3 regions of the Microbacterium foliorum genome follow, and region 2 is predicted to be linked to each of the others. Evidence: predicted binding sites of a transcription regulator. Region 2 holds the regulator's gene; each other region holds the start of a gene.
What was found. Region 2 encodes LexA, which represses DNA repair genes until DNA is damaged. Its sites were predicted from a motif close to TCGAACANNTGTTCGA; they were not measured.
Positions count from the first base shown of each region.

Region 1 (5,074 bases), 1.0 Mb from region 2:
CGGAGGCGATGCTTCCGGCGACCCGCAGGTCACGGCCGAAGCCGGCGATCCTCACCGGCGAGCAGCCGGCTCCGGTCGCGGACGACTGGGCGCAGCCGTCGGTGGCGCCGGAAGTTCCCACGTCCGGCGGATACCGCGCGCTGACCTTCGTGATCTTCGCCTTCCTGATCGTCATCCTGGTCGCGGCGATCGTCGGCGCGATCTACCTCGGCACGACGACGCTCGGAATGTCGGCCGGTGTCGTGACCGCCCCGTCTGCCGCCGCGCCCTGGCTCGGGTGACGTGGGCGACCTCACCTACGACCCCGAGGTCGACGCGGCCTACGCCACGATCGGGCGCCCGATCCGGCCCGGCGAGGCGGCGAGGCAGGTGTCTGTGGCATTGCCCGAGGGTATCTCCGGCGAACTCCTCCTCGACTTCGATCGCGACGGTCATCTGCTCGGGGTCGAGATCCTCGGCGCGTCAGGCCTGCTCCGGCCGGAGGATGTCCGCGGTCAGTGAGGGAACGGGGTCGCGACCGGGTCTCGTCTGAGACTGCGCCGTTGCCCCGCGCACACGCGGAAAAGCCCCGCCTGACCGGGGTCAGACGGCGCGTTCCGGTGATCGGATGCGGTCAGGCGTCGCGACCGCGGGAGAACCCGGCGTCGAAGCCGCGCTCGTAGGCGTGCTGCGCCGCGCGCGCGGTGCGGTGGTCACTTCGGTCGTGGCCATGGCCAGGACCGAAGCCGTGGCCGCGGTGGTCGCCGTGCTCGTGGCCACCGCGCCCGAAGCCGTGTCCAGGGCCGAAACCGTGTCCAGGGCCGAAGCCGTGCCCGCGTCCGAAGCGGCGGGGTCCGAAGCCGTGGCGACGGCCGCGTCCTCGGGGGAGCGGCGTCTCCTCGTCCCAGCCGAACGCGCGAGCGATCTGCTCGAGTGTGGCGAGGGTGGTGTCGAGGTCGTCGGGCGAGACGGCGTCGGTGACCTTGGCGCGGATGCCGTCGACGATGCCCTGGAGGCGTTCCTTGGCTGCGCGACCGTCGGCGGTGAGCGTCCAGCCGTCGCCGTCGGCGACGACCCATCCGCGCTCCACGAGACCGTGCAGCTTGTGGGCGTTCAGCGGGCGGCGCGCAGGCGCCGTGCCGTCGATCACGTTGAGGATCCGCCAGTCGCGGCGGCTCGCCTGCTCGCTCTCGAAGGCCGAGGCGAACTCGGCGGCCATCAGGCGGTCGACCGCCGTGATCCAGAAGCCGAATGGGCGGGAGGTGCTGTCTGTGTTCTGAGTGTCAGAGGTGTTCATGAGGTGAGTCCTTGTATGTCATGGAGCATGTGCTTGTCACGATGCATGTATATGTAGTGTGACATGCAGTTCAGATGCATGTCAAGTCGCATGTAAAATCGACGGGTGAGCGCCGAAGAGAACGACCCCGCCGAGGCCATCGCCCGCGCCCTGTCCCGCCTGCGCGGACGTCGTCCGGGCGAACGCGGTCGAGGCCCCCGCGGGATGGGCGCGACGCGCGGGTGGCACGGTGGCCCGCATTCCGACCACTTCGAGCATGGCGTGCACGACGACGACCACGGGCACGGGCACGGGCACTCGGGGCGTCCCGGCATGCCGCCGTGGATGAACGATCCGTCGGGGCGCTTCGGGGGGCCGGCTCGGATGCGGATGCTCGAGGCGCTCGCGGCGGCATCCGCCCCCCTGAGTGTGAGCGACCTCGGTGCGGCGATCGGTGTCGATCAGCCGCGCGCATCGCGGCTCGTGCAGCAGGGGGTCGCGCACGGGTTCGTGCGGCGCGAGGCGGATCCGGACGACGCGCGGCGCACCCGTATCGCGCTCACGGACGAGGGCCGCTCGGCCGCCCGTGGAATGAGAGGGGAGCGACGCGAGGCTCTCAGCAAGGCGCTCGCCGCATTCACCGCGGACGAGCGGGAGCAGCTCGCGGCGCTGCTGAACAAGCTTGCCGACAACTGGGAGAGCTGAGCGCTCGATCGGGGTTCGGGGCGATCGGAGTCGGGGGCGATCGCGTCTCGGTGACGACCTGTGTCGAGGGTGACGTGCGGCGTTCGAGATCGGCATTCCGGAACGCTCCTGCGGTGTTCCGGAATATGCTTCTGATCTGGATGAAAAGTGCTCGATCGGCCGTTCGAATGTCGGTGGCCCCGGGTTGTATGGGGACATGCCATCCCGCACTCGCAGCATTGTCGATCAGGTCGTCGCCGACCTCGATCGGGTGCTGTCCGATGACGCGCTCGCGGGATTGTCCGACGCCGAACGGGTCGAGGTGCTGCGGGCGGCAGGAGCAGCGTTCCGGCGGGTCGAGGCCGTCGTGGTCGAGACGATCGCCAGTGGCGATGCTGTCGACTTCCCTCATTCCACCGGGTGCCGGACGCAGAACGAACTGCTCCAGCGCACCCTCCTGACAGACATGCGCGGCGCGAGGCGCGTCGGGGCGGCCGTCGACCTGGTGCGACGGGACGTGAACCTGGTGTCCGGCGATCGGCTGCCGGCGCGGTGGCCGGCGCTGCGAGAGGCGATGCTCGACGGAGCCCTCAGCGTCGCGGGGATGCTCGCTGCGACCGAGCCGCTCGAGAAGATCGCTCACCGCATCGGCGTCGATGATCGGCTCGACGCCGACATCTGCCTTGCGCGTGCGGCGCGCGGCATCAGACCCGACCCCGAGGCCGGTCCAGGCGACGAGATCCAGGGCCCGGCGCCCACGATCGACGAGCTGACGCTCCTCGCCGAGACGCTGGCCGTGCTGCTCGACCCCGATGGAGACGAACCCGGCGACGAGCCTGCGCGCCGACGCGGCATCACCCTCGGCCGGGTGCGCGACGGGCTGCGTTCCATCAAGGGATATCTGACGCCCGACGTCGCCGCGCAGTTCGAGCTGATCCTCGACGCGATGAACAACCCCAAGGGCGATGGCCCGCCCTCGCGGGGCGTGGTGTTCACTGTCGATTCTGACGACGGTGATGCTGCAGACGTCGACCTCGAAGGCGGCGATTCTGCGGGCGGCGATGCTGCAGACGGCGATGCTGCAGACGGCGATGCTGCAGACGGCGATGCTGCAGACGGCGATGTCGATGATGACCCCTACAACTCCGATCCACGCGGCGTCATCGACGACCGCACGGCTGCGCAGAAGCGACATGACGCGCTCGCCGCGGCATTGGCGATCGCTGCCCGCCACCGGGACATGCCCACGCTCGGTGGTGCCGCCCCTGTACTGGTCGTGACGGTCGATGCGAAGGACCTCGCCGAGGGCACCGGGCGTGCGAGCGTCAGCGGCGCCTGGGGACAGTTGCCGGTGAGCGTCGCTGCCCATGTCGGGTGCGCGGGGACGATCCAGCGGGTGATGTTCGAGGAGGGGCGGATCATCGCGATCACGACCACCGATCGGGTCTTCACCGTGCATCAACGCCGGGCGATCATCGCCCGTGACAGGGAGTGTCTGATCCCGGGATGTCACGTGTCCGCGTCATGGTGTGAGATCCATCACGTCACCGAGCATGCGAAGGGTGGTCCGACGCATACGGATAACGGTGTGCCGTTGTGCTGGTGGCATCACCGGTCCCTGGGGAAGTCCGGGTGGGAGATCCGCATGAACGACGGCATCCCGCAGGTGCGGGGGCCGGCGTGGTGGGACCCCGACCGACGATGGCGAACCCCGAGACTCAGCAGTGCAGAGCGGGTACGAAAGGTGAGGGATGCGCAGAAGGCTCCGGTCTTCGCGCGGGCCGGATGATGCGGCTACGGCTACGGCTACGGCTACGGCTACGGCTACGGCTACGGCTACGGCTGCGTGCCCGAGGTCGCGTCCGTTGCGCCGGCTGCATCCGTGCCGACTGTGGCGGTGCCGACTGCATCCGTGCCGGCTGTGTCGGTGCCGACTGCATCCGTGCCGGCCGCGTCGGTGCCGAAGGCGAGCGAATCCTCGTCGTCCACGGAGAGCGAGAGCACCACGGTCTCGACCACCGGGTGCGCCTCGATCTGCTGTTCGATCTCGCGCAGGCGGCGGGCCACGTCGTGTTCGCGGGCGTCGCCGGCGAGATCCACCTCGGCGACGATGAACAGCCGATTCGGTCCGACGTACTCGATGTGCAGGTAGGTGAGGCGCTGGATCTGCGGCGACCCGAGCAGCGCCCGGCCGACCCGCTTGCGCAGCGCGGGCGATGCGTTCGAACCGATGAGAAACGAGATGTTGCGCCCGATCAGGATCACGGCCACGATCCCCAGCAGGACGCCGACGAGGATCGAACCCACGGCATCCCAGGCGGCGGCTCCCGTGATCTGATGCATCGCGATCGCCGCCGCGGCGAGCACGAGACCGATCAGCGCGGCCGCATCCTCGAAGAACACCGCACGCAGCGTCGTGTCGCTGGTGTCGAGCACATAGTCCCAGGTCGACGACCCCCGCTCCTGAGCGAGACGCCGCGACTTCACCATCGCCTGCGTGAACGAGGCCCCCTCGAGCACGAAGGCGATGCCGAGCACCGTGTACGCGACGACGGGGCTCTCGACGGGTCCCGTATCGGACAGCTCCTGCACACCGTGCATGATCGAGACGATCGACCCGGCCGTGAAGATCCCGAACGCGGCGATCAGCGACCAGACGAACGCGGCGCGACCATAGCCGAGCGGATGCCGCTCATCCTTCTCTCGCGCGCCGCGGCGGTCGGCGATGAGCAGGAAGACCTCGTTGCCGGCATCCGCCCACGAGTGCGCGGCCTCGGCCACCATCGATGCCGACGATGTGAGTACGGCGGCGACCGTCTTTGCGATCGCGACGAGGATGTTGGCGAAGAAGGCGATGATGACCGTCACGCGGTCAGGCTACTCCCGCTCCGGTCAGGCCTGCTGTGTCGCCCTGACCGGCAGCAGCAGCAGGAAGCCCGCGATGAGCACCAGCACGATGCCGAGGATGCCGAAGGAGGTCGAGCCGGTCAGCACGATGAGCAGAGTCCAGGCGCCGGACGCCATCCAGCTCGCGGCTCTGCCCGTCGTGGCATACAGGCCGAAGATCTCGCCCTCGCGTCCGGCCGGGGTGATGCGGGCCAGGAACGACCGCGACGCCGCCTGCGCGGGTCCGAC
Region 1 is NZ_CP031425.1:3,358,323-3,363,396, reverse strand. It holds gene DXT68_RS15795 (hypothetical protein) at 1-281, shown strand, start outside; gene DXT68_RS15790 (DUF2283 domain-containing protein) at 283-501, shown strand; gene DXT68_RS15785 (winged helix DNA-binding protein) at 614-1,276, opposite strand; gene DXT68_RS17295 (MarR family winged helix-turn-helix transcriptional regulator) at 1,382-1,960, shown strand; gene DXT68_RS15775 (HNH endonuclease signature motif containing protein) at 2,157-3,728, shown strand; gene DXT68_RS15770 (cation diffusion facilitator family transporter) at 3,776-4,807, opposite strand; gene DXT68_RS15765 (MFS transporter) at 4,832-5,074, opposite strand, start outside.
Region 1: the regulator LexA is predicted to act here: its motif matches at 2,112-2,127, upstream of DXT68_RS15775 (HNH endonuclease signature motif containing protein).

Region 2 (5,074 bases):
GCAGGATCACGTCCGGATCGGTGTCGACCACCTGGGCTGCCGCTTCTTCGGGGGTGATCGTGTAGTCGGGCTGACGGGTGCCTGCGACCCAGCGTGCACCGGTCCCCTGCGCGATCAGCGGGTACATCGAGTAGGTCGGCGCGAAGCTGAATGCGGTGCGACCGGGACCGCCGAAAGCCTGCAGGATGTGCTGCAGCACTTCGTTCGATCCGTTCCCCGCCCAGATCTGCTCAGCCTGCAGGCCGTGGCCGAGGTAGTCCGCGAAGCCATCGCGAAGCGTCGTGAACTCACGATCCGGGTAGCGATTGACGTCGCGGAGCGCCACGGCGATGTCGTCGAGGATGTCGCTCGCCACCGCATCGGGCACCGGATGCGTGTTCTCGTTCACGTTCAGCGCCACCGGCAGCGGAGCCTGCGGGGCACCATAGGGCGTGAGCCCTCGGAGGTCGTCACGGAGCGGGAGGTCGTCGAGTGATGCAGTCACCCTTCCCATGGTAGGCCGCGCGCGACCGCCTCACTCCGAGGTGACGGTGAATGAGCGGTCGACTGTGCGGCCGCGATTCACTCCGAGTACTGTGCGGGGATCGCCAGCTCCTGGCCGATCTGCAGCGCGCCGCTGCGGAGGGCGTTCAGGCGGGTGATGTCTCCGATGACCTCGCGCGGGTCTGCCCCGGGCGCCACCGACTCGGCGATCGACCAGAGGGTGTCGCCCGGCATCACCGTGACCGAGGCGAAAGATGCGGTCGCGACCTGCTCGCCCGAGGCCATGGCGCTGCCGCCGCTCAGCGCGGCGAACCCGATGCCCGCCGCGAGGGGCACTGCGGCCAGAGCGAGCACGACGCGGCGGCCACGTGCCGTCAGCCGGAGCTTCGTCGCCGCACGGGGCGAGACGATGGCTGCGTTGCTGAAGGTGATGGTGCTCATGTCGTACTCCTCTGCATCTACCGCGTGAGCGGTGAAGGTGGCGTAGCGTTCGCATTCGCGACTCGGCCGGGAGCCGTGAATGCGAAGCTACGTTCCGAAGTTATCTTCGAATTCGAACATCTGTCAAGCGTTCTTCGAAAAACCGGGCCACGAATCCCTCGACACGCTCGAACAGATCTTCCAGATCGAGGTGATTCTCGGATACGGTTTCGATAACAACACCCCACCACGGGCCTCCGACATTCGAACTGAGACGCCGGATCGCACACCTGAGGAGCACCATGAGCGACATCGCCGCCCCCGAGTCCGACGCCCCCCGCACGCGTCGCCGGAAGAGCCTGAGCCCGAAGCAGATGGCGATCCTCGAGGTCATCCAGACATCGATCAGCCGCTACGGCTACCCGCCGAGCATGCGCGAGATCGGAGACGCGGTGGGGCTGAAGTCGCTCTCGAGCGTCACGCATCAGCTCGGCCAGCTCGAACTCAGCGGCTACCTCCGCCGCGATCCCGGCAAGACGCGCGCCATGGAGGTCCTCATCGACCTCCCCGGTTCGGGCACCGAGAATCCGGACGACGTCGCGACCCCCGTCGGCGACGCCGCACTGGTGCCGCTCGTCGGCCGCATCGCCGCGGGAGTCCCGATCACCGCAGACCAGCAGGTCGAGGAGATCTTCCCCCTCCCCCGTCAGCTCGTGGGCAAGGGCGACCTGTTCATGCTCAAGGTCTCGGGCGAATCGATGATCGACGCCGCGATCTGCGACGGGGACTGGGTGGTCATCCGCTCGCAGAACAGCGCGGAGAACGGCGAGATCGTCGCCGCCATGCTCGACGGCGAGGCCACCGTCAAGGTCCTGCGCCGCCGCGACGGCCACACGTGGCTGCTGCCCCGCAACTCCGCCTTCGAGCCGATCCTCGGCGACGAGTCGGTCGTGCTCGGTAAGGTCGTCGCCGTGCTCCGCGCCGTGTGACGGCGGTCTTCTCCGACGCGCCGTAGGCTCGTTCCATGTCGTCGCCGTTCGGTACCTGGCCATCGCCCTTCTCCCCGTCATCCGTAGCCGCATCCTCACCGCGTTTCGACGGCGCCGTGTTCGTGGGAGACGAGATCTGGTGGGGCGAGAGCGTCCCGGCCGAGAGTGGTCGGCGCACCGTGCGCAGCACCTCGGGCGCAGAGATCCTGCCGGCGCCGTGGAGCACCCGATCCCGCGTTCATGAGTACGGCGGCGGTGCGTGGACGGCCGACGCCGCGGGGACCCTGTACTTCGTCGACGCGGACACGCAGCGTGTGCACCGGATGAGTCCGGGCGACGCCCCGACACCGCTCACGTCGCCTGGCCCCGCCCACGGCGGCCTTCGCGTGCAGCAGGGGCGGCTGTTCGCCGTGCGCGAGGACCTGACGTCAGAACCCCATCGGCGCGCGATCATCGAGATCCCGGTGGACGGCTCGGCCGCGGAGGACTCCGCGAGACTCTCGATCGTCGCGGAGGGCCCGTCTTTCTATGCGCATCCCGCTCTCTCCCCCGACGGCACGCGCATCGCCTGGGTCGAATGGTCCGCTCAGCGCATGCCCTGGCAGCAGGCGTCTCTCATCGTGTCCGACGGCACCCGACGCGTCGTTCTCCCGACCCTGGCCGCACTGCAGCCGGAGTGGGACGGCGACGACGCTCTCCTGTTCTCCGACGACCCCAGCGGCCGCTGGGCCCTGTACCGTCAGCGCCTCGACCACCTCGACCCCGAGGGCGAGCCCGTCGGCGTCGGCGAGGCGACGGACGACGCCGACACCGGCTATGGGCTCTGGGTGTTGGGCAACCGCTGGTATCGGCCGCTGGAGGACGGCCGCATCGTCCTCGTACGCACACAGGGCCGCGACGAGGTCGCCGCCCTTGACCACGATGGACGGATGCGCCGGCTGGACGTCCCCGCCGACGGCCACGTCAGCGTCGATGACGTCTCCGGCTCGCGTGTGCTGCTCTCCGGCGACAGCTCCCGTGCCGCATCCGGTGTCTGGTGCGTCGATGTGGACAGCGGTGTCGTGACGACGGTCGCGGGTGGCCGACCGGTCGATCGCGACTGGATGCCGCCCGCATCTCAGATCGTGGTCGACGGCGCTCACGGCACCGTGCACGCCTTCGCCTACCCGCCCGCTCACCCCGAGGCCACGGCTCCCGAGGGCGAGCTGCCTCCGTATCTCGTGCTCGTGCACGGCGGACCGACCGCGCATGTGACGGGGGCCGCATCCTCTGCGATCGCGTTCTACACGAGCCGCGGCATCGGCGTGCTCGACGTGAACTACGGCGGGTCGAGCGGCTACGGGCGCGCCTACCGTGAGCGTCTCGACGGCGGATGGGGCATCGTCGACGTCGACGATGTCATCGCCGCGGCGCGCGGGCTGGCCGATGCGGGTCTCGCGGATCCCGCGTGCATCGCGATCCGCGGGAGCTCCGCCGGGGGCTGGACGGTGCTCTCGGCGCTCGTGCGCGGGGGAACCTTCGCCGCAGGCATCAGCCGCTACGGCGTCACCGATCTGCGGATGCTGAGCGCGCACTCGCACGACTTCGAGGCCCCGTACATCGAGGGACTCGTCGGACCGCTGCCTGAAGCGGAGGACCTCTACATCGAGAGGTCTCCCCTGACCCACGCCGACCGCATCGACGTGCCGGTGCTCCTCATGCAGGGGGCGGAGGATCGCGTCGTCCCGCCCGCCCAGTCCGAGGCCATCCGTGATGCGCTGGCAGAACGCGGCGTCGACCACGAGTACGTGCTGTACCCGGGCGAGGGCCACGGATTCCGCTCGTCCGAGACCATCGTCGATGCGCTCGAGCGTGAACTGCGCTTCCTCGGGCGCGTGTTCGGGTTCAGTCCCGCGGACTGATCACTCGCCGACGCGGTTGCGCAGCCGCATGGCCCGGTCGGCCTCACGGGTGTCCTGCCGCTCACGCAGGGTCTGACGCTTGTCGTACTCGCGCTTTCCCTTCGCCAGAGCGATCTCGACCTTCGCCCGTCCGTCCGAGAAGTAGAGCTTGAGCGGGATCAGCGTGTACCCGCCGGCCGAGACGGCATGGGAGAGCTTCGCGATCTCCTCGCGGTGCAGCAGCAGCTTGCGCACGCGCTTCGACGCGTGGTTGGTCCAGTGACCCTGCGAGTACTCCGGGATGTGCACGGAGTCGAGGAAGACCTCGTTGCCTTTCACGAAGGCGTAGCCGTCGCTCAGGTTCGCGCGCCCCTGGCGCAGCGACTTCACTTCGGTGCCGGTGAGCACCATCCCCGCCTCGTACGACTTCTCGATCGTGTAGTCGTGACGTGCGCGACGATTGGTCGCGATGACCTTCTCCCCGCGTTCCCTGGGCATGCTTCTCTCCTGATCCGCGTCGTGCAGTGGTTCTCGAGCCCCGTCCGGGGCACACGACAGCCTGTCAGTCTATACCGGCCGCGACCTCAGGTACGCAGCCATCTGCGGATCGCGAATCCTGCCGACAGGGCGGCCAAGAGCACGCCGATGCCGATGAGGACGGGCACCACGACCGCGGCATCCTGCATCCCGATCCAGGTGGTGATGAACGGCACGCGTCCCCGGAGGTAGCCGTTGACGCCGAAGTGCACTCCCGCGACCACCGCGGCGCTGGCCAGCACCGACCCGAGGAACGCGGCGAACACCCCCTCGAGCACGAACGGGGTCTGGATGAACCGGTTCGACGCCCCCACGAGGCGCATGATCCCGATCTCCTTGCGTCTGGCGTACGCCGACAGCCTGATGGTCGTGCCGATCAGCAGGATCGCAGCGATCAGCATGAGCACGGCGATCCCCACCGCGATGTAGGTGGCGACGGTGAGCGCAGAGAACAGCGGTTCGAGGTACTGCAGCTGGTCCTGCACCTGCTCGACACCGGCGACGCCGTTGAACGCCTCCGCGATCACCTGCGACTGCCCCGGGTCCTTCATCGTGACGAAGAAGACCTCGAAGGCCTGGTCGGGTGTGATGACGCTGGCCTGGTCCTCGCCGAGCTGGTCGACGAGCTTGGCGTAGGTGTCTTCCTTCGAGTCGAAGGTGACCTCGCTGATGAGCGGTGCCAGCGCCTCACCCTCGAGTTGCGCGCGCACCGCGTTCACCTGGTCTTCGGAGGCCCCGCCGTCGACGCAGGTGTCCTTCTCGGAG
Region 2 is NZ_CP031425.1:2,357,747-2,362,820, forward strand. It holds gene DXT68_RS11115 (histidinol-phosphate transaminase) at 1-493, opposite strand, end outside; gene DXT68_RS11120 (LysM peptidoglycan-binding domain-containing protein) at 562-924, opposite strand; gene lexA (transcriptional repressor LexA) at 1,206-1,892, shown strand; gene DXT68_RS11130 (S9 family peptidase) at 1,928-3,793, shown strand; gene smpB (SsrA-binding protein SmpB) at 3,794-4,270, opposite strand; gene ftsX (permease-like cell division protein FtsX) at 4,357-5,074, opposite strand, start outside.

Region 3 (5,074 bases), 870 kb from region 2:
CGCCCGCAGCGACGGCGTGAGCACGCGACCGTCTTCGCACTGACCAGCACGCGACCGTCTTCGCACTGACCGGCACGCGACCGTCTTCGCACTGACCGGCACGCGACCGTCTTCGCACTGACCGGCATGCGACCGTCTTCGCACTGACCGGCATGCGGCCGTCTCGGGTCGTCATACGAACATGACCCGGCGCGGCGGACTATCACGGTAGGTGCGTCCGAGTGGACTGCGCCAGTCGATGGTTCCGTCCGGGAGCTGGTGGGCGGTCCACCGATGGTCATCGCCGACGTCGGGATGCTTGAGTACGTGGTGGGTCGCGCAGAGATGACCCAGATTGTGGATCTCGGTCCTGCCGCCCTTCGCATGATCGAACGTGTGGTCGATCTGGCATCGGTGCACCGGCATTCTGCATCCGGGGAATCGGCAGTGCTGGTCTCTGGCTCGCAGGAATCGCCGCATCGACTCGGTCGGCGTATAGGCGTCCGTCTCCGCGACGAGTCCGGACGGATCGAGGAACAGACGCGACCACCCGCCGTTGCGTCCTGCGAGGTCGCGAGCCACGTCGGGGTGCAGCGGTCCGTGTCCGTCGAGGTGGGCAGGACGGTCATCGATCCCGGCGAGCGTCGTCGCCGCGACGGTCACCTGGATCCGAGCCTGGATGCTGTCGAGACCCGAGCCGTTCGCCGCGCTCGGGTCGGAGGCCAGAAGCAGGTCGATGAGGAGATCGGTGCGCACCTGGTCGATGGTGCGGGAGTCCGTCGTCTCGAAGCGCGGTTCCGCGCCGCTCCGCCCGGCGATCACCACTCGCGCCAACCGGGTGAGACGGTCGTGGATCGCTGTGGCGAGATACTCCGGAAGGACGACGGTCATCACAGAGAGGCCATCGTCAGCAGAACGCACGGTGACGGTCCTCTCGGATGCGGCTCGTTCATGACGTTCAACCGTCGTCGAGTCGGCGAGCGCAGCGGCGAGTTCACGCATCTGCGCGCGGGTGCGGGCCGGTGTCTCATGCTCTGCGACGATGACGGCCGCGCTGTCGTAGAAGGGCAGCACATCGGGGTCGGTCCGTCTGTTGTTCACTGCCTCTCGGACCACTCCGGCCGCCCGCACGATCTCGCGGACATGCGCGGCCGAGATCGCTCCGGCTCGGAACGCCTCCTGCACGCGCGGATGGTGGCCGTCGGCGAGGAACCCCGCGTCGGTGAGCGCATACTCGACGCTGCCCTGACTCATCCGCCCGGCGGCCGCGTACTCCGCGACCATCGATCGATGGATCGCGTCGCGGTGGTAGGGGTGCTCGTCGGACTCGGCCGTGCAGAGCCGCATCCGCTCGGCGAGGATGTCGGACGCCTCCGCCTCCAGTCGGGCGATCTGACGTCGCTTCTCGACCCAGGCATCGAGCAGTGCACGGCGCTGCTCGATGCTGAGGTCGGTGGTCGAGGTCATACTCCGATTCTAGTACATTTGTTCGAAGGTCGAGCGGAACATCGGAATGGGAGAAAGACGTGAACACGTGGGAACCGACAAGGGATCGTTGCCTTCCTGTGAGCAAGACACAGACATCTGGGCGGGTGCCGCTGGCAGACTGGACTCATGGTGACGTTGCTGCTTGATCAGACGCGACTCGAGGTCGTGCTCTCGCCGATCGAGCGGGCTGCGAGCTTTCACCGCGACAATCTCCGCATCGAGCGGGAGACCATCGCCAAGGTGCAGCTGATCGACGACGCGTGGACGTGGCTTCGGGGAGTGCCCAATCCCGGGACGCACATTCCCGGCATCCTCGCCGCCGGAACGTGGAAGGCCGCCGGCAGCACCGACTTCGTGCTGATCCGCAGACGCCGACCCAGCGTGGTCGTCGACCTCGTCGGCGATGAGCAGTATCGGCGGCTGATCCTCACGACGAGCCACGGCCTCGCACTGACTCAGGCACTCAGGCTCGACGTGACGGACGAGCCCGCAGATGTCGAGGAGATCGTCGCCACCTCACCGGTCCCCGTGTCGAAGGGCAGCCGACGTCCGGTGATCCGCCCGCGTCCGGCGTGAGGCCGGGGAGCGCCGAGACTCCCTCATGAACGAGGAACGCCCTCCATCGCCGTGCGGCGTGGAGGGCGTTCTCGTCAGGTCTCAGTAACGATGAGGCTCGGAGTCGTCCTGCTCCGAGTCGTCGCTCTGGTCCGCCTCGTTCTGGGCAGCATCGTTCTGGTCCGCCTCGTTCTGGGCAGCATCGTTCTGGTGCTCCGAGTGGTGGTCCTCGGCGTGCTCGTGGTCGTCGGCAGCACCCTCGTCGGCAGCACCCTCGGGCGCAGCACCCTCGGACGCAGTCTCGTCGATGCTCTCGACGACGCTGTCCTCACTCGATGCGTTCTCGAGCGGGTACTCCTTCGGCTCGTCCTCGTAATAGGCCCGAGCCGCCTGGGCGAGCATGGAGCTGACGGCTGCGGACCGCGGGTCGTCGTCCTCCGCCTCGTCGTCTGCAGTAGTCGCCGGCGTCGTGCCGAACAGGATCTCATCGAAAGACGGTGCGGTGGCGGACTCGGCAGGTGCCTCGGATCCGGTTGACGCCGCATCCTCGGCGGACTCGGCGGGTGCGTCCTCCTCCTCGGCTGACGACTCCTCGGCAGGCGCCTCGGGCTCGGCAGGCGCCGACTCCTCGGCGGACGCTGCGCCCGCGACGTCGGTCTCGTCGTCAGCCGTCTCGACCGCATCAGCCCCGACCGCATCAGCCTCGACCGCATCCGCCTCGACCGCATCCGTCTCGACAACAGGTGTCGCGACAGCCTCAGGCGCCTCGACGGCGGCAGGCGCCTCGATCGCCGCGGGCGCCGCGTCGGTGCGCGGGTCGAACCGGCCGCCGCGCACGAGATCGATGAAGACGTCTTCGAGGGTGGGTCCACGCTGCACGAGCGTGCTGAGCGCGATCCCGGCCGATGCCGCGATCGCACCGACGGTGCCGGCATCGCTTCCGCGCACCGTGAGCCCGGAGCGGAGCACCTCGACCTCGAGCCCGCCGGCCGAGAGCGCGGCGGTGAGCGCGGCGCGATCGGCGGCGTCGACGACCACGGATCCGGCCGACGGATCGGCGAGCGTCTCGATGCCGCTCGAGAGCATAAGCTGGCCCTTCGAGAGCACGAGCACGTTGTCGGCGACCTGTTCGACCTCGCTCAGGACGTGCGAGGAGACGAGCACCGTGCGACCTTCGTCGGCCAGCCGGCGCATCAGGAGGCGGATCCAGCGGATGCCTTCGGGGTCGAGGCCGTTCGCCGGCTCGTCGAAGACGAGGGCGCCCGGGTCGCCCAGCAGGGCGTGCGCGACGCTCAGGCGCTGGCGCATGCCGAGCGAGAAGCTGCCGATGCGGCCTTCGGCCTCCTGCTCGAGGCCGACCAGCGAGAGCACCTCGTCGACGCGGGAGAGCGGGATGCCGTTCGCCTTGGCCGCGATGGTGAGCTGGCGCGCGGCCGAACGGCGGGGGCGGTAGGCCGTCTCCTCGAGGACCGATCCGATGGTGCGCAGCGGGTGGCGCAGGTCGGGGAATGCGACACCGCCGATCGTCGCGGTTCCGCTGGTGGCGCGCACCTGACCGAGGAGGATGCGCAGCGTCGTGGTCTTTCCGGCTCCGTTCGGGCCGAGGAAAGCGGTGACGACGCCGGGTTCGACTCGCGCTGAGAAGTCGGACACCGCCGTCACGTCATTGAAGCGCTTGGTCACGTGCGTGAACTCCAGCACCTGTCCGTCGGGCATCTGCGACCTCTCGTTGCAGTGGGCAGTTCTGTCTATCCTGCCGGAAAAGCCGCCGGATCGCGTATTTACCCCACGAACGGCCGCCGTGGCAAGGCCGAATGTACGGGGTAGCCTGGCACCCGTGACCGATACCCTCGACGTCCCCCGGGTCCTCGTCCGCACCGACGGCGCCCTCGGCAGGCTCACTCTCAACAGGCCCGAGGCCATCAACGCGCTCGATTTCGGCATGGTCCGGCTGCTGGCCGGAGCCCTCGAGGCGTGGCGGGACGACACCGACGTGCAGATCGTCGTCATCGACGGGGCGGGCGAGCGCGGGATGTGCGCCGGTGGCGACGTGAGGGGGCTGCACGCGCAGATCGTGGCGGGTCACGCGGACGAGGCTGCGGAGTTCTTCCGCGCGGAATACGCGCTCAACGCCATGATCGCCGAGTACCCGAAGCCGATCGTGTCGATCGCCGACGGCATCACGATGGGCGGCGGCGTCGGGCTCTCGGGACACGCGTCGATCCGCATCGTCACGGAACGCTCGAAGCTCGCGATGCCGGAGACCCGCATCGGGTTCACCCCGGATGTCGGGGGGACATGGCTGCTCGGGCGCGCGCCGGGGCGGTTCGGGGAGTACTTCGGACTCACCGGCGGCACCATGAGCGGCGCCGACGCGGTGCTGCTCGGATTCGCCGACCACTTCGTGCCCTCCGACCGGCTGGATGCCCTGCGCGAGGCGCTCGCGTACCGCGCGGACCCCACCGGTCCCGCCGAGATCGTGCTGCTGTTCGACGAGACCCCCGAGCCCTCCGCCCTACCGGAATCCCGCGGATGGATCGATGAGGCGTTCTCCGCCGACACGGTCGCGGGGATCCTCGAGCGCCTCCACGCCCACGACGCTCCCGAGGCCGCCGCAGCCGCCGAGGTGCTCGAAGCCCTGGCGCCGACCGGGCTGGCGGTGACTCTCGACGCCGTGCGCGAGGCGCGGGAGCTCCCGGGCCTGCGCGCAGCGCTCGAGGGCGAGTACCGCCGTGTGATGTGGTTCGTCACGCGCCACCCCGACCTCGTCGAGGGGATCCGCGCGCAGCTGATCGACAAGGATCGCAACCCGCGGTGGGACCCGGCATCCATCGCCGACCTGCCGGCGGATGCCGGTGCCGGCGCCCGCGAGTTCACGCCCGAGCCGGGGCTTTTCTGAGGGCCCGACGCCACCTGAGCGGGTGGCGTCGGTTCGCTGTGAGCGAAGGTCCACCAGCAGGGGGATACGAATGTCCGCGGTTCGTGGCACTCTAGCTTGTGCGCGATCTCGGCCCGCGTCCGCCCGTCGAGAGATCAGCGACCTCATCCTTCC
Region 3 is NZ_CP031425.1:3,231,677-3,236,750, reverse strand. It holds gene DXT68_RS15240 (glutamate-1-semialdehyde 2,1-aminomutase) at 1-20, shown strand, start outside; gene DXT68_RS15235 (HNH endonuclease signature motif containing protein) at 172-1,446, opposite strand; gene DXT68_RS15230 (hypothetical protein) at 1,594-2,043, shown strand; gene DXT68_RS15225 (ATP-binding cassette domain-containing protein) at 2,125-3,738, opposite strand; gene DXT68_RS15220 (enoyl-CoA hydratase/isomerase family protein) at 3,860-4,921, shown strand.
Region 3: the regulator LexA is predicted to act here: its motif matches at 1,457-1,472, upstream of DXT68_RS15235 (HNH endonuclease signature motif containing protein).